DNA from 2 places in the Sporolactobacillus caesalpiniae genome. Region 2 is predicted to be linked to the other one. Evidence: predicted binding sites of a transcription regulator. Region 2 holds the regulator's gene; the other holds the start of a gene.

Region 1 (5,440 bases), on a different contig from region 2:
AGAATTATGCATATCACCAATGTCTTTTACAGCTTGTGCAAATATCGGAACAATTTGTTCTGAGTATTGCTTATTGATTTTCGGAGCGATTCGCGTTCCGAATTTTTCTGCCCCTTGTTTTTTTGCTTCATTGACCGCATAAATAGAGAAACCATCGATCAGCTCTTGCTTTGACAGTTGTGTGTCATCACGATTCGGCTCTTCAGATAGAGGACGGCTCTCAAAATCGCGTACAGCAACAGTGCTTCTCGGTTTTTGGATATTTTGCTTATCATTTTGTTTGTCAAGATCGTGTGTGGGCAGTGTCGGAATAACCGTTCCAAAGGTTAATACAGCAACACAGGCAACCAGACTTTTTCTTATCCATTGGGGAATCACAGAATCGACCTCCAAAAACGCACGTATTCATTTTTTATACAATGAGAACAAGTCTCCTAATAATATTCGTGTGTCTTGCGAATTTTCTGTCAGTCTTCTGCAATAAAAATGTTCCGAGCACTAGGGATCGGAACTTATTCATTAGACATTATCGAAATTGAAATCTTCATCAGTTAACGGTTCGATATTTAGCGGAACAACATAATCGCCTTTTGTTGAAAAGAAATCATGATTAATCGTACTCGTATCAATTCCATTCAACACAATCTGGCTGACCGGAGCGTGATCGTATTTATCGTCATAACCTAAATTCTGCAGAGCTCGGTTTGCATTATAATAGACATAGTCCATGACTTCATCGACTAAACCGATTTTCGTGTAAATTTTGGCTGTATATAGTTTCTCAACCTCAATCAGCTTATCCAGCAGTGTTTCGCGTTCTTTGTCCGCAATTCTACGTTCTTCTTCCGAGAGTTCGTCACGGTAGAGGCGCTGAGCCACCATGCCGGTAAAACTTCCATGTATCGACTCATCCTGAATAATCTTGCGGATGATTTCACCGCTTGCGATCATCCGTCCTTGGCCGGATAAGAAAACCGGGTAGAAGAAACCACTGTAAAAGGAAAAGCTCTCAAGAAACACTGAGGCGCACATTGCCATATAACGCTTGAACGGAGTCACATTTTCCCGTTTATCATAGAGCTGACTATACCACTGTGCGATCAACCGATATTTTTCTTGAAGTTCGGGCTGATTATTTACCCATTGTCCTAAATAATAATCCGTCTCTCGCGATGAAATCAACGTTGAAAAAATATGTGAATAGGATTTCGCGTGAACATGCTCCATCATGCCCATCCAAGCGAAAACCGCTTGCTCATGCATGTTGTCATGGTGAATGGCTACCAGCGGCATTCCGTTGTCACCTTGCTCACGGTCAAGTCCGGTGAGTCCTGAGAGAACCTCAACATAGGTCGCGCGTTCATCATCGCTCATTTTCGACCAATCCGAGAGATCGCGTGAAACTTTGAACGCTTCCTCTGTCCAGAACTGGTTAATGTTTTGTTTCCAATAAACCTTTGCGACTTGATTGTCGCTGCTGTTCCAATTAATAGCTTTCATCGTTAACAATCCATCCTTCATTCTGTCATCTGTTTGGAAAGTCGCCTTAGCTCTTACACAGAGCAAGCCGTGCATTCTTCAGGCGACAGAAGCTGAGTTCTTGTATAGTAAAGGGATTTGAGTCCCCTCTTGTGCGCGTAAACATATAATCTTGCCAATTGCCTTGTGCTCGTCATACTGTCGACGTAAAGAATAGTCGAGATGCCTTGGTCGACATGCTGCTGAATTTCAGCAATCATGTCGATCACGCGAAATTGGTTTGTTTGGTAAGCTGATTTGTAATACCACATGGATTGGGGAGACAGAAATGGCATCGGATAAATTGTCTCACTGTTACCATATTTGCGCCGTTCAATAACATTTACAACAGGCATAACCGAACTCGTCGCGTTCTGCACATAACTGATAGACTGTGTCGGAGCTATTGCCAGCCGGTAAGCATTGTACAAACCATATTTAGCAACCTTTTTCTTCAATTCCGTCCATTCTGCGGTCGTTGGAATATGTATTCCGTCAAACAGCTCCGCAGCCCTATCTGTTTTCGGTCCGAAAAATTCGTGTTCATACTTCGTAAAATATGAGCCGTCAGCATAATCTGATTGTTCGAATCCCTTGAACGTGGTACCGCGTTCTTTAGCGATCAGCATAGACTTTTCGATTGAATAATAATTCATAAGCGCGAAGAAAGTACGTGCAAAATCCCGAGCTTCCGCTGACTCGTAGGCAAGTTGATTTTTGGCGAGATATCCATTAAGATTCATTGCCCCTAGACCAACGGAATGTAATTCGCGATTCGCCAGGCTCACACCGGGCGCATTGGCGATTTCTGTCATATCACTGACCTGAGTCAATGCTTCAATACCCGAATGTACTGAATTACGAACTTTTCCGGATTCCATCACATTCACGATATTAAGCGAACCAAGGATACATGAAACATCGCGGCGAATATCATCAGGAACACTGTAGTCATTAATTGTTGATGTTTCCTGAAGTTGGAAGATCTCCGTACACAGATTCGACATCTTAATGTCGCCTAAGCGGTGCAACGGATGATTCCGATTGGCATTGTCCTTGTAGAAAATATAAGGGTATCCGGACTGCATCTGCATCTGTGCAATCAGATTAAGAAATTCTCGTGAGTCGGCCGACTTCTTCTTGACCGCAGGATTTGCGACCAGCTTATCATACATGTCGTCCATATCCATATCGTCCAAATGTTTGCCATATTCCTCAAAAACCGTGTACGGTGCAAACATATAAAATGGTTTGCCTGCTTCCGCCAGTTCAAAGAATTTTCCTGGAACGATCAATCCAATAGACAGCGTTGAGAGACGGATATCCTCATCAGCATTTTCCTTCTTTGTATCAAGAAATTCCGGTGCGTCCCAATGAAAGATATTCAAATAAGCCGCGCCCGCTCCAGGGCGTTGTCCCAATTGATCGGCATAGGAGAATCCGAGCTGCAATTTGCGCGCAACCGGAACCACACCCTTAGCGACACCTTCCACGCCTTTAATTGATTCACCCCGAGCACGAATCTTCGAGAGATTGAGTGCGACTCCACCGCCGATTTTTGATAGCTGTTGTGACGTACTCTCGATGTAGTTAATCGAGTTGAGCGAGTCATCGGCTTCAATAAGGAAACAAGAAACCATTTCGCCACGGCGCGCTTTCCCGGCATTCAGAAATGTCGGTGTCGCCGGCTGATAGCGCTGCTCCATCATCGCGCGCGTGAAGCGAACAGCGAGATCGAAATTTCCACGAGCGAGAAACAGTGACACAATAGCAACACGCTCATCATAATTTTCTAGATAGTGAGATTTGTCATTGGTTTTCATCGCATAATCACGGTAGAATTTACTTGCGGCCATATACGACTTAAATTGGAAATTATAGTCGGCTGCCATATGATGCAGTTGCTCGATTTGCTCGTCCACATAATCGGCAAACACGTCATAGTAGTAGTGTTCGTCCACCAAATAGTGCAATCGGTCTAGGATACTGTGAAAATGAATCGTTTTCGCGCGCACTTCTTCCATATATACCCTGATCGCTTCGTTGTCCTTATCTAAACGGTAAAAACCGTCATCCCCGCGTGTCAGCACCTCATTGTTCAGTTCAGTGTAGGATTTTGACTTTATCGCTTCGTTCGGCAAGTGCCTTCACCCTCTCTCGAAATTCAACGACGTCTTCCGCCGTTCCGCCAAGTTCAAACTTGTATAAAACAGGAACATGAAACATTTGGGACACAACATCCGCCGCATGAGCGAAATTTTGTCCCCAGTTTCGGTTGCCGCTCGCCGCAACGGCGACAAGATACTGTCCATTTTTTTTCAAAAAGTTTTTCACTTGTTCCGGAGCGTCGCCAAACCCAATCGTATTCGTTACGAGAACATATGGCTCATGGACCCGATCGCTGCTGCTGATCGGTTCATGAACAAGTCCGGTTTTCGCGAGAAACCGCTTGACATTGCCCGTCATTGTTTCATATAAAATGAGCAATCGACGCTCCTCCCTTTTCTACGCATTTAAATGTACAGCCCAGCAAAACACTATATATTGTTTTATGATAAATACAATACCACAATATGTAGTACCGTTCAAGTGTTATGAACCTTCACATAGTGTGGTATTCATGTACGATCGAATCTCTATTTTTATAGAAACTAACATTAATCATAAGGCATGTATCCATGTGTTTCAATATGTCACACACACATAAAAAGAACGCGCGCCCTCCCCCAACCAACAAAAATCGCGAGTTAAAGGGAAAATGCCGTTCCAGCTAGTTCGATAATTTTTTTTGGGAGGCTACGATTATTCCTCTGGATTCAATAAATCCTCACTGTGTCCTTTAATTGGGGTAAACGTCCGTTTCTCACGAAGTGAATGCTCACGACGAATCGTTCTCTGCTCCGCGAGTTTCGCCAAATGTTCTTGAACATTGAAGGGAATTTTACCACGGCGATCCGGTTTTTCATAGCGATGGTCACTGCCAAGCACACGCGTCTTCACGTTGTCTTTCATCATCAGATCGAATAAATCGATGATTGTTGTTTTTATTTTTTCATCCTCGATCGGGAACATCAGTTCAACTCGCCGGTTCAGATTTCGCGGCATTAGGTCTGCACTTGCAAGAAAGACCAACGTCTCCCCGCCATTCCCGAACAAATAGATTCGACTATGTTCAAGATACCGTCCGACAATTGAATGGACCTCTATTCGATCACTAACGCCGGGAATCCCCGTCCGGAGACAGCAGATTCCTCGGACAAGGAGCTGAATGTTTACGCCTGCTGCAGAAGCCCGATAAAGAGCCTTGATAATGGCTTCATCGGAGAGCGCGTTCATCTTAGCCCGAATGAATGCAGGTTTTCCTGCACGGGCATTATTAATTTCAGTCTCGATCAAATCAAGCAAATTGCCACGCAACCATAAAGGTGCCATAACTAATTTGTGAAAGTAAGGAGGCTCCGAATAACCAGAGAGCATGTTAAACACATTGGATGCATCGATACCCATCTGCTCATTACAGGTAAGAAGCCCCATATCTGTATAGAAATGAGCGGTAATGTCATTATAATTACCTGTTCCAAAATGCATGTAACGCTTAATTCCTTCCTCTTCTCGGCGCACAACAAGAGCCATTTTACAGTGTGTCTTCAATCCCACCAAGCCATAGATAACATGGCAGCCTGTCTTCTCCAGTTTCTGAGCCCAGTTGATGTTATTTTCTTCGTCAAATCGCGCTTTAAGCTCAACAAGCACCGTGACCTGTTTGCCGTTCTCTGCCGCCTTTTCCAGATACCGAATAATCGGCGAATTACCTGAGACTCGGTACAATGTCATTTTTATCGCCAGCACGTGATGATCTCTAGATGCCTGACGGATCAGTTCGATCACTGGATCGAAGGATTCATAAGGATGGTGCAGAAAG
Region 2 (13,949 bases):
AAGGCATCCGCATTGCTGCAGCTTGAGCCAAAATTGATTCAAGAATTAATCGAAAACAAACAAAAAGAACTGCTTTTTGATCTTGAACTTCCCCTTGCCCGAGTGCTTGCGAGAATGGAATATACGGGAATTAAAGCGAGCAGCGAAACACTGAAGGCAATGGGTGAGGAGCTTGATCGGACGCTTGATGTTATTGAACATGATATTTATGCCATGGCAGGCGTAACGTTTAATATTAATTCGCCAAAGCAGCTTGGCGAAATTCTCTTTGAGAAGCTGCAGCTGCCACCGGTAAAGAAAACAAAAACCGGCTATTCTACAGCAGCGGATGTACTTGAGAAATTGCGTGGCCGCCATGAAGTAATCGGCAAGATTCTCGATTTCCGTCAGCTGGGAAAGCTCAAATCCACTTATGTGGAGGGGCTGCTCAAAGTGATTCATCCGGAGACAGGGCGCGTGCATACGTGTTATAATCAAGCCCTCACACAGACCGGGAGACTCAGTTCAACCGATCCGAACTTGCAAAATATACCAATTAGGCTGGAAGAGGGGCGCAAGATACGGAAAGCTTTTCTTCCTTCAGAAGCGGGTTGGCAGATTTTCTCAGCGGATTATTCTCAGATCGAATTGCGCGTACTCGCGCATATTGCTGATGACGATAACTTGAAACAGGCGTTTATTGAAGATATGGATATTCACACGAAAACGGCAATGGATGTTTTCGGTGTAGAAAAAGATGAGGTTACGTCTCTGATGCGGCGCCATGCGAAAGCAGTCAATTTCGGTATTATCTACGGGATCAGCGACTATGGCCTTTCGCAGAATCTGGGAATCACACGGAAAGATGCCGCACACTTTATAGAAAAATACTTGCAGAGTTATCCAGGTGTGCATCGTTATATGGAAAATATTGTTCGGCAGGCGAAAACGGACGGGTACGTAACGACATTATTGAATCGCCGCCGTTATCTGCCTGATATCAATAGTCGGAATTTTAATAGCCGCAGCTTCGCAGAACGTACGGCGATGAATACACCGATTCAAGGCAGCGCAGCCGATGTCATCAAGAAGGCAATGATCAATATGGATCAACGCCTCAAAGATGAGAAGTTGGAAGCCAGAATGCTCTTGCAAGTGCACGATGAATTGATTTTTGAAGTTCCGGAGCAGGAATTAGAAGTCATGAATCGGATTGTACCGGATGTGATGGAGCACGCAATTAAACTGAGTGTCCCTTTGAAGGTGGAGAGCTCCTACGGCCCGACCTGGTACGATGCAAAGTAATGTCCAAACGGGAGGAGAAGCCTGAACGGAACACGCCGATCATAGAATAGAGAATTTAGGGGGAAACAGGTTGCCGGAATTACCAGAAGTGGAAACCGTCAAACGCACGTTGAATGAGCTGGTTATTGGGAAGACAATCAAGAGTGTAGAGGTGCGCTGGCCGAACATTATCCGCAAACCAACTGATCTCAATCAATTTAAATCGAGAATGATTGGGGAAACGTTGCATGATGTACAGCGGCGCGGCAAATTTTTGCTGTTTTGTTATGACGACGTAGTGCTCGTCTCACATTTAAGAATGGAAGGACGTTATCGACTGGATCCTGAGAAAGATCCGATTGATCAATATACTCATGTCATCTTCCATTTTACCGATGACACAGCACTTCGTTATCGCGATGTCCGCAAATTCGGCACGATGCACCTTTTTAACAAAGGTGAACAATGGAAGCACTTGCCGCTGTCGAAGCTTGGCCTCGAGCCGTTGTCGCCCGAGTTGACGACAGGCTACCTGGCCCATGCTTTTCAACGTACGAAACGCTCAATTAAACTCGTTTTGCTTGATCAAACGCTCATCGTTGGACTCGGAAATATTTATGTTGATGAGTCCTTGTTTAAGGCCGGAATTCATCCGTTGACTGCGGCAAGTGAACTCTCTGAAGCACAATTGGAACGATTAAGAAAGGCGATCGTTGAGACATTAGGCGATGCTGTAAAACTTGGCGGCAGCACCATTCGTACATTCGTTAACAGTCAGGGGCATATGGGCCTCTTCCAGCAGCAATTAACGGTGTATGGCAGAGCCGGCGAGCCTTGTGTGCATTGTGGAACACCGATCGAAAAAATTAAAGTTGGCGGACGCGGCACACATTTTTGTCCACTCTGCCAGCCAAGAGGTTTGGAAAATGATGAAAATCGGATTGACAGGCGGGATCGCGAGCGGTAAGAGCACGATCTCACGCTGGCTGATACACCATGGATACTCGGTCATTGACGCAGATAAGATTTCCAGAGAGGTTGTCGCCGCAGGGCAGCCGGCACTGTGCAGAATTTCTGATAAGTTCGGAGATGCCATGATTCTGCCTACGGGTGAACTTGATCGTAAGCAACTCGCCAGCCTGATTTTTCAAGATGATAAAAAACGTGCCGCGTTGAATGCGCTGCTCCATCCGCTTATTCGCTCGTGGATGCTCAAAGAACTTGACCAATATGAAAAAGAAGGAGCAAGTGCTGCCTTTTTGGATATTCCTTTGCTCTATGAAAGCGGCTTGGCGTCTTGGGTAGACAAAACGATCGTCGTCTATGTGTCTGAAACCAATCAACTGAAACGACTGATGGCGAGAAACCATTTGGATGAGTCTCAGGCACGTGCACGCATGGGTTCACAAATTCCACTATCAGAAAAAGTGAAGCTGGCGGATGCGGTGATTGATAACAATGGCTCGATTGAGGAAACCGAAGCACAGCTTCAGCGGCTGCTTCAACGGTGGTCTCTTGAGAATTAATTGGACTTGTTACCGCTCGGCTTTTCATCAGCTGTTTAGTAGGATACAATAAGTTTATCGAAATACAGCGAATGGAGTGAAAAAGATGCGCTGTCCAAGCTGTAAACAAATGGCGACAAAAGTGTTGGATTCCCGCCCGGTCGACAATGGGCGCGTTATTCGCCGACGCAGAGAATGCGAATTATGCCATCACCGTTTTACCACTTTCGAGAAAGTGGAGGAGACTCCTTTGGTCGTCGTGAAAAAAGGGGATAACCGAGAAGCGTTCAGTCATGAAAAGATGCTGCGCGGGCTTATTAAAGCCTGTGAAAAACGTCCGGTTCCGCTCGAGCGACTTGAACAGCTGGCAAATGATGTAGAAAAGGTGCTGCGCGACGAGGGTCGTTCGGAAGTGAATAGCCATGAAATTGGCGAGCGTGTGATGAATGAACTAGTGAAGGTGGACGAGGTTGCTTATGTCCGCTTCGCTTCAGTATATAGACAGTTTACGGACATCAATGTTTTTGCTAAGAAAATTCAAGAATTGAAAGATCAATTGGAGAAAGAAAAAAACAGCAAGAAGTGAGAGAATGAGGAATGCCGATCTGAGAAGGGTCCTTAATTCTAGCACGAAAGACGCAGAATGGGGGTTGACGATTTGCTGCAGTCTTGGAAAGAAGTGCTGCCCGGTGATCACTATCGTGTTCGAACCAATGGATTGCTTCATTCATTCGACCAAAGAGTCATTACATGCCTGTATCAGCCTCTGATCGGTTTAGAGGCGGCAAGCATGTATTTTACGCTTTGGCAGGAAACTGATGATTCAGAGGATTTTTTGACGCATCATCATCTCATGGGCATGATGAACCTGTCTCTAGACCGTATTCTCACAGCAAGAAAGAAGCTGGAAGCTGTCGGTCTGTTGCAAACCTTGAAGAAAAAGGAAGCGAATCCCGGACAATTCGTATACTGTCTCGAGCCCCCACTGACGCCCGATTTGTTTTTTAAAGACGGTTTTTTAAATTTATTTTTGTATCGGCAGGTTGGACCCAGAGAATACAAAAGGCTCCTTCGTTTATTTGAAAACAAAATTATGAACATGGCTGGCTATGATGATGTCTCCGCACATTTTGACGAGGTATTTCAATCGATGCCGTCCGCAGAATCCACCGATGAAATGAAAAACACTTCATTGTCTGGTTCGTGGAGCGCCCGTGCTGAAGCACCCAAGCTTGAATTTAACAGACATTTTGATTTTAAAGCGATGATGCCCTATCTTTCCGACGCTATTCTGACGGAAGATGCGCTGACCGATGACGTTCGATTTGCTATTGATAAGCTGGCTTTTGTCTACCAGACTGAGCCTTATGATATGAGTCGGGCATTACAGTCGGCGGCATTGCATACCGGTACTGTGGATATTGATATGCTGCGAAAAGAAGTACGTGATTTTTATCTTCTTGAGCATGGACAGGACGAAATGCCCGCACTCTACGAACGTACTCAGCCGCGCGCGGAACGAGAAATCGTTGAAAAAGAGCCGCAAACTGAAGAAGAACGCTTGATCGCTTGGTATGAAGGAAATTCACCTTATCAGCTGCTCCAAGCACTTGGGCAGGGCAGCAAACCGGCAGCGCCTGATTTACGCTTGGTCGAGAATCTGATGTTCGATACAAAATTGAATCCGGGCGTGATCAATGTCTTGATTGACTACATATCGCAAGTCAATGATCACAATTTGAACAAGTCCTTTGTTGAAAAAGTTGCGGCCCAGTGGGCAAGAGCAAATGTCCGGACCGTGCGGCAGGCGATGACTTACGCCCGAGAAGAACAAAAGAAACGTGATCAGACGAAAAGAGCCGTTGGTTCAGGATCTGCAAATAAAACGCGACGACCGAGAAAGTCGGGGCAGGATGAGCACCGTGAAGTCATTCCTGAATGGATGAAGAACCCGAAACAGCCGAAAGAACAATCAGGCGCAGACGATGAAGCGGTGAAACAGAGAGCAAAATGGCTTGAGGATTACCTGAATAATATATGAGAGCCGTGGTTAGGGAGGGTGCATGAATGGAACCGATTAACTCATTATTTAAGGACTTGACCGGTCAGCGAACTATACAGGGAAAATGGGATCAGCTTGCCGGTGCGCTCGGGAAAAATCCGGCTATTCGTGAATTTGCTGAGAAAAATCCGGATATCGATTCAGCGGCTTGGACGAGAAGCCTTTCCCGTCTTTATCAATTTGCCGCCGAACAGAAGCATTGTGCGCAGTGTCCCGGGTTGGATCAATGTCCAAATATGATGAAAGGCTATAGGCCGCAATTGGTAAATGATAAGGGAACGCCTTCCCTCACCTTTTCTCCCTGTCCTCTGCTTGAAGAACGCGATTCGAAGCATCGTCAAAGCGAATTGATTCGCAGCTACTATGTGCCCAAGGATATTTTAAATGCGACATTTGGGATGATTGACAAGGGAGAAGGCGGACGCCAAGAAGCCATTCTTGCGGCGGGTGAATTCGTGAGAGATTACCTGACGGATCCTGGCGAGACAAAGGGACTGTATCTTTGCGGTCAGTTTGGTGTCGGGAAAACCTATTTAATGGGAGCGATCATGAATCGTTTAGCTGAACGGCGGCATGTTGCCTCGCTTATTGTCTATGTTCCCGATTTTTTTAGAGAAATTAAAGGTGCGATCCAAGATAACTCCGTTGATAAGAAGCTTGATGTGCTGAAAAAAACACCCATTTTAATCCTAGACGATATCGGTGCTGAGACAATTACGCCATGGGTGCGCGATGAAGTGCTCGGAAGTATTCTTCAATACCGAATGATGGATCATCTGCCAACGCTTTATACATCTAACTTTAACTACGATGAATTGGAAGATCATTTTTCCTATTCGCAGAAAAGCGGTATCGAAAATGTCAAAGCGAAGCGACTGATGGAGCGTATCCGCCATTTCACAAAACTTGTTAAAATGGACGGCTCTAACCGCCGTTAGCAAATAAAAGCAAAAATATAATTTTTTCGAAAGCATGAATGAGGACTTCCTCCCATATAGTCTTTATATAAGATGGGACGGGGAGGATGAACCATTGGAGATTGTTTTTGATACCCAGCAGGAGGCGGCAGATTTTTATCGAAGACTGCCCTCTTCCTTCAGGCAAGTGACCGGTGTGCTGCTCATTAACAGCCGTCTCGCCGTTTTTCCGGACAAAACGGCGGACTATAAAGAATTTGCACAATTAATTACCCGCTATATAATCGAACATCATGAAAAAGACTGGATCATGACGATCATTGAAAAGTATTACTATTTTACGGAACCGGAAGAACAAGTGGCAATCTTAAATATAGTATTCGCTATTTTTGCGGGTGAAAAAAATGATTTGCCGCAAACAGAAACACTTAAAGACCGACGTGAAACCATCATGGAATCGCTTGAAGGAATTTTAAAAGAACACAATACGTTTTCTTTCGAATCCATCATCCGCTTCCGCTTGATCGCGTATAAAGAAGCACTCCGTCAATACGTGGAGATCGCGATTGACGAATATAAGCTGGAGCAGGAGTATCAAGTTTTTATAGACAAGCTAAGACGCATCATCCGGGCTTATAAGCCTCTTTGTGAAAAGATTGAAGTATACGATGAGCATCCGTTTCGATTATATGACGATCACCACCGTCTGATCCGCAATGTGCAATCGGTACGTTCCTTTTACCCGCTGCTCAAGCAATGGGGCATTGAGGCTGAACCTTCGATTGTTCTGACTTTGATCGCCCTGGCGCCGAAGCAAGTCATTGTGTATACAGACCGGCCGGAACACGGAATGATGAAGACCTTGCACCACGTGTTTGAGGATCGCGTATGTTTTGTCGCCTCAACCTTGCATTTAAGCAGTGGAAGCGGCGCAACGCAATAAATTTGATCGGAAAGGGGGCAGCTACCCCCATTAGAAAACTTGGCTTCACCAAGCCTCTGGCAAAGGCTTAGTTGCGACGGTCATGGATGGCCTAGTGTCCGGCCTGCCACAGGACGTGGCGTTATGTCGGACCACTTACACTCATTTCCTTGAATCTTTTTTATACGTTCTTATCAGTGTAAAAAACGCCTGTTTTTTTCAATAAGGGTTTACTTTGAAACATTTACCATATATAATAAAAAAGCAAATTAACGAAAGGAGGTCATCAAAACATGATGACAGTTGAGAAGAAAGTTACCGTATCATCAATTGTATATTCTGTTCGGATGACCTCGACGAATTTCTTAGTGCACTAATTGGCTCTTTTTAAGCAATGAATAAGAATAAATCCGCAGGTCTCCACTGACTGCGGTCTTTTTATGCTCTTTTGACCGTATCGGCGTGCTGCCTTTGCGGTCTTTTTTTGCTTTTTGGTATGAAGCTGAGCGCTTTGCGCTTCGCTTTTATATAAATAAATGTTGTCTCTCGGAATGTTGATCAACACTCCGTCCGGCGATCTTAACCCACAAAAATGCTAAATGAAAGGATGAAGAACATGCAAGCATCAACTGCAAATCTACGTATGCCGATTGAACAAAAAGGATTTTTCAACAAAACACAATTAAAAATGGAGGGAGGTCGTGCGATGATGAAATTCAACTTATTTGCGTTGACGTTCACGGTTTCAATCAGGAAGCCGGCATCAGTACAACAACGCTATGAAGACCGCAAGCGCATTGAGGCTTTGAGAAACAAAATGCTTGATAAACGGTTTGAGTACGAACGTCACATTAGATAATTCTATTTTGAAAAAAATAAGAGGAGGAGATTCAAATGATTAATAAAATTGTTTTTGTGATTCGCGTACGTTTCGGAAAGGGTACACAATTTTTGTAACTGCGCTCTACTTTGATTGGCTGTTCTGATGTGATACGATAATGTCAGAAGAAAACAGGGAGTGAGCGATGGTGAAGAAGTTTCTTGTTTTACTTGCGGAAGGATTTGAAGAAACTGAAGCTGTGACTGCGATTGATGTGCTTCGTCGCGGCGGCGTTGAAGTTGTTCTCTGCTCGCTTGCTAAATCTTTGCTCGTTGAGGGTTCACGAAATATTGTTGTGAAAGCGGATCGGAGCATAAATAGTGATGGTTTGCTTGATTTTGACGGTATCTATCTGCCGGGAGGCGTCAAAGGAGCGACGACGCTTCGTGATGATGAGCGTGCGCAGAAGCTGATTCGTGCCTACAAAGAAAACGGCAAGCTAGTGGCGGCGATTTGTGCGGCACCGATTGCTTTGGAACGCGCCGGTGTTCTCAAAGGAGAAACGGCGACAAGCAATCCGGACTTTAGGGATCATATTAAAGACGCGGCTTACAGCGAAGATCCGGTCGTCGTCTCCGGCAAGATTATTACATCCAGAGCCGCTGGAACCACGCTGCCGATTGGCCTGGAGATCCTGCGCCAACTTGGTTTGGAGCAAGAAGCAAAAAAAGTCAGCCACGACATGTTGTTTGATTTTCTCATGGAAAACCGTGATAAGCTCCATTCATAATACAAATGGGCTTGCAATATAAAAAACGGCATGTTATAGTATTAAAGGAATTTACAACGAGTAAAGCAGAGCCGCCCGGCTTCTCACCTGATCGACGCAGTCATGCTGTTGCCAGGTATGAATTAAGGAAGAAATAGTCAATACGGGCGTTTTTGCGCCCGTATTTTTGTTTGTACACTTAGCCAGCGATTTGCTCAAATTTATTTGGAGGTGGCTCAATATTAGCAAAGATATGATTGTTAACGAAGGGATTCGTGCGCAGCAGGTTCGTCTGATCGGTCAGAACGGGGAACAAGTCGGTATTAAGTCGAAGGCAGAAGCACTGACCATGGCTCACAATGTTAATTTGGATTTGGTCATGGTTGCTCCAGGCGCGAAACCGCCGGTATGCCGGATTATGGACTACGGCAAGTTCCGGTTCGAACAACAGAAGAAAGATCGCGAAGCGCGTAAGAATCAGAAAGTCATCAATCTGAAAGAAATTCGGCTCAGTCCGAGTATTGAAGAACACGACTTCAATACGAAAATGCGCAATGCCAAGAAATTTCTTGAAAAAGGCGATAAAGTCAAGGCTTCCGTTCGATTCAGAGGGCGCGCGATTACGCACTCCAATCTCGGAAGGCAAGTACTTGAAAAGCTCGCCGAAGAATGTGCAGATGTCAGTGTTATCGAGGCAAGGCCGAAAATGGAAGGACGCAGCATGTTTCTTGTGCTTGCTCCTAAAGCCGACAAGCAATAAAGCAATTAACGGAGCAGATCTAAAAGTGATTTCGGCTGCTTTTAGCCACTGATCTTACTAGGAGGATTCTTTTTATGCCAAAAATGAAAACACACAAAGGTGCAGCAAAACGTTTCAAAAAGACGGGTACCGGCAAGTTCAAACGGGAACACGGCTTCACGAGCCACATGTTCAGCCATAAGTCAAACAAGCAAAAACGTAATCTTGACAAGAGTACGATTGCGACATCAACGCTTGCTAACAAGCTCAAGAAACTGATCAACAACTAATTCTAACAAACGTAACAGGCTATTTTTCAATGTCGGTTCGAAAGCCACAGGTGGCAATTTCGGACGACTCATTCTAGGAGGTTTTTACAATGGCAAGAGTTAAAGGCGGATATGTGACTCGTCGCAGACGCAAAAGAGTTCTTAAGTTAGCAAAGGGTTATTTTGGCGCAAAGCACAAGCTGTTTAAAGTCGCACAGCAACAGGTCTTCAAATCCCTGTCTTATGCATACCGCGACCGTCGTCAAACAAAGCGTAACTTCCGCAGACTGTGGATCGCGCGTATTAACGCAGCAGCTCGTATCAACGGCTTGTCTTACAGCAAGCTGATCAACGGTCTCAAGGTTGCAGGTATCGAAGTAAACCGCAAGATGCTTGCTGACCTCGCCGTTAACGACGCAGCAGCATTCGCAACACTCGCTGAAAAAGCAAAAGCAGTCGCTAAATAAGAGCGATTGAACGAATAAACACCCCCACATGCTACTAAGCATGCGGGGGTGTTGTTTTTTTACAAGTGAAGAAAGTATAGCGTTTTGCCTTGCCGGTACGACGATAGGGTCATAAGATTCGGTTGGGACGATCAGGTAAGCGCCAATCTGAGAAATAAACGGAAAAATTCCGCTTAATTAGAAAATGAATGACAAAATCGCTTAAATAGACGGAGAAATTCCGCTTATCGAATCGAAAAACGTGAAAATGGAGGGTTTTTCTGTGTATAAGCGGAAAAATTACCCTTATTTACCTGTGAAACAAGCGCCAGGATGCAAATAAGCGGAAAATCTCCGCTTATTTTATTCCGGCCGCGTTACTTAATTAAGGATCAAAATGATTTATTAGAAAAACCGGGCACAGCCCGGTCCTTAATCTCCAGCCATGTGTGATGGTTTTGTGTCTTTTCGGTGCTGAATCGTCGCTTCGGTTACTCGCTTGCCGCGGGCGCACCGCGAGCCTCCTCAAACAGGCAGAAATCTGCGGGGTCCCGCCGGCACGCTAATCCCGCAGGCGCTCTTTGCCCGGTTTTTCTTACACTGATAAAAGTATAAAAGGTAAAAAATTCAAGGAAATAGGCGTAAGTGAACTAAGGCTGGCAAACAAGTACGAATAATCCGTTGAGCAATGAAAAAATCCGGAAACGCTCGATAAATTTGCGAAAGCGCTCGATATAAACTCTAAAACGCTAGATAATTTGAAAAAGCTTATCCATGCAATCTCGATTTACGTGGATCTTCTCGGTAATACTGTGCCTGCGCATTCCACAGTTTGTAATATTGGCCATCTTCATCTTGAATCAGCTCATCATGGCTGCCGCTTTGGATCAGCTCGCCTTGATTGAAGACAAGAATATTGTCACAGAAGCGGCATGACGATAGTCGGTGCGAAATATAGATCGCGGTTTTATCACTGGCAATCTCCTTAAATTTTGAATAGACCTCAAACTCCGCAACCGGATCTAATGCTGCGGTTGGTTCATCAAGGACAACAAACGGTGCATTTTTGTAAAGTGCACGAGCAATGGCAATTTTCTGAGCTTCTCCGCCCGAGATCTCGACACCGTCCGCGTCTATTTTATAGAGTGGTGTGTCCAGACCTTTGCTCATTTTGCGAATTCGATTACCAACACCTGCCTTGTCGAGGCATTCCATCACGCGTTCCTTGTCGTAATGCACATCTGCTGCAACGTTTTGTCCGGCAGAAAAGGCAAACAGCTTAAAATCTTGGAAGACTATGGAGAAAAGGCTCAGATATTCGGTGTAGTCGTATTTCTGAATGTTGATACCGTTGAGCAAAATTTCGCCTTCCTGTGGATCATAGAGCCGGGTGAGCAGCTTGATAAACGTTGTTTTGCCCGATCCATTGCGGCCAACCACAGCGAAGTGCTCGCCGATTTTCAGTTTAAGTGAAAGATTTATCAAAGCATAAGTGTCCGATCCAGGATATTTAAAGGATACATTGCGGAATTCAATCTCATATTCATTATCATTGCGTTTCTCAACAGGCAAGCTGCCTTGGTACTTTGGGTTCGGCGTGTCGAGAAAATTGAAATAGAGCTCAACATAATCAATATCCTGCCAAATGTCGGTTGCCGAAGTGATCAGTTCAGAGAAACCAGTGGTGAACTGGCTGATCGCGCCAACATACTGTACAACCGAACCAATGCTGATCAGCCCAACCAGTGCCTTCATACCGACGAAAAGGTAGACAAAGCCGCTGATTAGTGAAGAGATAGTGGCGCTGATTCCCCAAAAACGGCTTTGCCGTTTGGATACATCAGAAGCAAAAGCTTTCATCCCTCGTCGGTTAAAATCATCATAGGCTTTTCCAATCAATTTTTGTTCCTGATAAATTCGAATATCTTTCCCCAATTGATGATCTTGCATCAGATTACCGTAAAAGCTAAATGCGCGATTGATTGCCATCATGCCATCTAATTTATGAAAGATCCATTTACTGAATCGGGAATTCGATAGAACAGAGTATATGGATGAGGTAAGAATAAGGCCCAACAAGATAATAGAAAGCCATGGCGAATCGATAAAGGAGCTTGATCGTACCGAATAGGTTAGAAACAGTGGAAAGGCAAGTGTAATTGAAAAAACAACGGTACACAGATTAGAGATGAACTGTCCGGTTATTTCTGGAAGCCGCCAAATTCCTCTCATACTCATGTTGGCACCTTCATCAATTTTCTGCTTCTTCAGGTGAAAATCAGGTTCTTCCACATTTTCATAATCGGTATTCAGAATTAGTTGATCCATTTCAAATGATCCGAAATAATTCAATCGAAATTGGCCCATATCTTCTATTCGTTCCATCGCTTTTTGCATGAGGTAAACAATCAGGTTCAATACAATTGCTGCTCCGGTCAGCCATGCAAGATGAATCACGGAACGTGCGCCAAACAATTCATCAAGGATCCGGGCGGTCAAATAAATGGTGATGAAGGGGCTGAACGCTTTCAGCAGTGCGCCAAAAGCAACGGCTGGGAGCAGTGAGGGAACCTTGGCTTGAATAAATCCCATGCCGCGCCATAAATAATGCCATTTCGTTTTGAATTTTGATTGCTGAATGCTGCTTTTCAAAACTGCTCGCCTCCTACAGTATCTCTGTGAAGCTGATCTTGGTAATAGTGACTTTGGATCTCAAAAAGTTCCGCGTATTTTCCATCTTGTTTCATCAGTTCTTCGTGCGTCCCAGATTCAGCAATTTTTCCGTCAGATAGAAAAATAATTCGATCACAGAAACGCGTGCTTGAGAGACGATGGGAGATAAACAGTGATGTTCTGCCTGTAGTTAGCGTTCCATAACGCTCATAAAGTTCATTTTCTGAGATTGGATCAAGTGCCGCGGTCGGTTCATCGAGAATCAGGATTGGCGATTCTTTATACAGAGCGCGTGTCAGCAGCATTTTTTGCAACTCGCCGCCGGAGAATTGTACCGCATGTTCGTGCACCTCTTTAACCATCATAGATTCTAATCCTTGTTCGAGGCTGTCGATTTTCTCCTTGAAACCCGCTAGTCGCAGACATCGCTCCATTTTCTTCTCATCAATTGGTTCATCGAGTTTCGGTACAATATTGCGCGCAATCGAAACCGGCAGAATATGAATGTCCTGAAAAACTGCTGTAAACAGCTTATAGTAATCGTCACGATTAAAGGAAGTCGCAAGTTTGCCGTTAATCAAAATGTGACCGGATGTCGGCTGGTAGAATCCGCACAGTAATTTAATGCAGGTTGTTTTTCCGGCACCGTTCAAACCAACAAGTGCAATTTTTTCCCCTGCATCGATATGAAGACTGACATCATCGAGAATTTTCCGATCATTTCCGGGATAGGAAAAGGATACATGGTCGAAGGCGATCGAGCAGGGCCAGCTGTTTTTAGGCGGCAGCGGTGGCCCTTCATTACGGTTGGATGTATCTTTCATATCCAGATAATTGCGGACATCACAGATTTCCAGACTCATATGCTGTACTTTTGCCAGTTGTTCAGTCAAACTGGTCAGCCACGTGGAAAAACCGGCGATCGTTCCAAAATAAAGAGTGAAATTAGCAACGGTCAAATGTCCATTCAGCACGAGATAAATGAGATAAGCGTAAGCAACGCCATCTCGGCAAAGTGCCATGACGCCGACGGCACCATCGGAATAATAGTGGCGCAGTGCAATTCGCTTGAGCCAAATTGTTCGATCATGCATCAGCGTATTAAATCGTTCATCGAACCAAGAGGTCATATGATAAAGTCGCAAATCTTTTCCGGTAGAATAGTCGTCGCATTCACGAATCAGATAGTCTAGTTTATTTTCAATCGGTGTCCAATCATCTTTATGTACATGTTCATAGACTTGTGCGTGGCGAGAAAATAGGAATCCAACGGCCGCGGTGATAAGAAGAAAAGCAATAACCAGCGGATTCAGCGCGGCAAGTACGCCGCCATAAAGGATCATTCCGAAAATAGTGGCGGCAAAGCTAACCAATGCCATAATGATCGCTTCTGTTCCATTACGATTGCCTCTAGTTGCTTGGTGAGCTTTTTCACACTTGTTCTGTCCATCGGGACTTTCGAGATTTCCATAATCGGTATCCATCATCTTTTGAAAAATTAAGATAATATAATTCGTTCGATTTGAGGTGACATTCCATTGCAGCCAGGCATCAAGGGAACGTC

Evidence for each region. Region 2 encodes NrdR, which represses ribonucleotide reductase genes. Its sites were predicted from a motif close to AACACNATATATNGTGTT; they were not measured.
Region 1: nrdI (class Ib ribonucleoside-diphosphate reductase assembly flavoprotein NrdI) is a predicted target of NrdR. The motif match lies at 4,052-4,069, and genes of this name have one in related genera.

What each region holds. Positions count from the first base shown of each region.
Region 1 covers NZ_JBEVCB010000002.1:435,975-441,414, forward strand. Annotated here, with positions in the region: gene ABWW58_RS05520 (YpjP family protein) at 1-378, opposite strand, end outside; gene nrdF (class 1b ribonucleoside-diphosphate reductase subunit beta) at 520-1,500, opposite strand; gene nrdE (class 1b ribonucleoside-diphosphate reductase subunit alpha) at 1,554-3,659, opposite strand; gene nrdI (class Ib ribonucleoside-diphosphate reductase assembly flavoprotein NrdI) at 3,622-4,005, opposite strand; gene ABWW58_RS05540 (RNA degradosome polyphosphate kinase) at 4,321-5,440, opposite strand, start outside.
Region 2 covers NZ_JBEVCB010000001.1:247,398-261,346, forward strand. Annotated here, with positions in the region: gene polA (DNA polymerase I) at 1-1,284, shown strand, start outside; gene mutM (DNA-formamidopyrimidine glycosylase) at 1,355-2,230, shown strand; gene coaE (dephospho-CoA kinase) at 2,190-2,789, shown strand; gene nrdR (transcriptional regulator NrdR) at 2,875-3,354, shown strand; gene ABWW58_RS01140 (replication initiation and membrane attachment family protein) at 3,427-4,809, shown strand; gene dnaI (primosomal protein DnaI) at 4,836-5,768, shown strand; gene ABWW58_RS01150 (putative sporulation protein YtxC) at 5,863-6,690, shown strand; gene ABWW58_RS01155 (YrzI family small protein) at 7,286-7,528, shown strand; gene ABWW58_RS01160 (DJ-1 family glyoxalase III) at 7,695-8,279, shown strand; gene infC (translation initiation factor IF-3) at 8,512-9,018, shown strand; gene rpmI (50S ribosomal protein L35) at 9,093-9,287, shown strand; gene rplT (50S ribosomal protein L20) at 9,377-9,733, shown strand; gene ABWW58_RS01180 (ABC transporter ATP-binding protein) at 10,481-12,364, opposite strand; gene ABWW58_RS01185 (ABC transporter ATP-binding protein) at 12,361-13,949, opposite strand, start outside.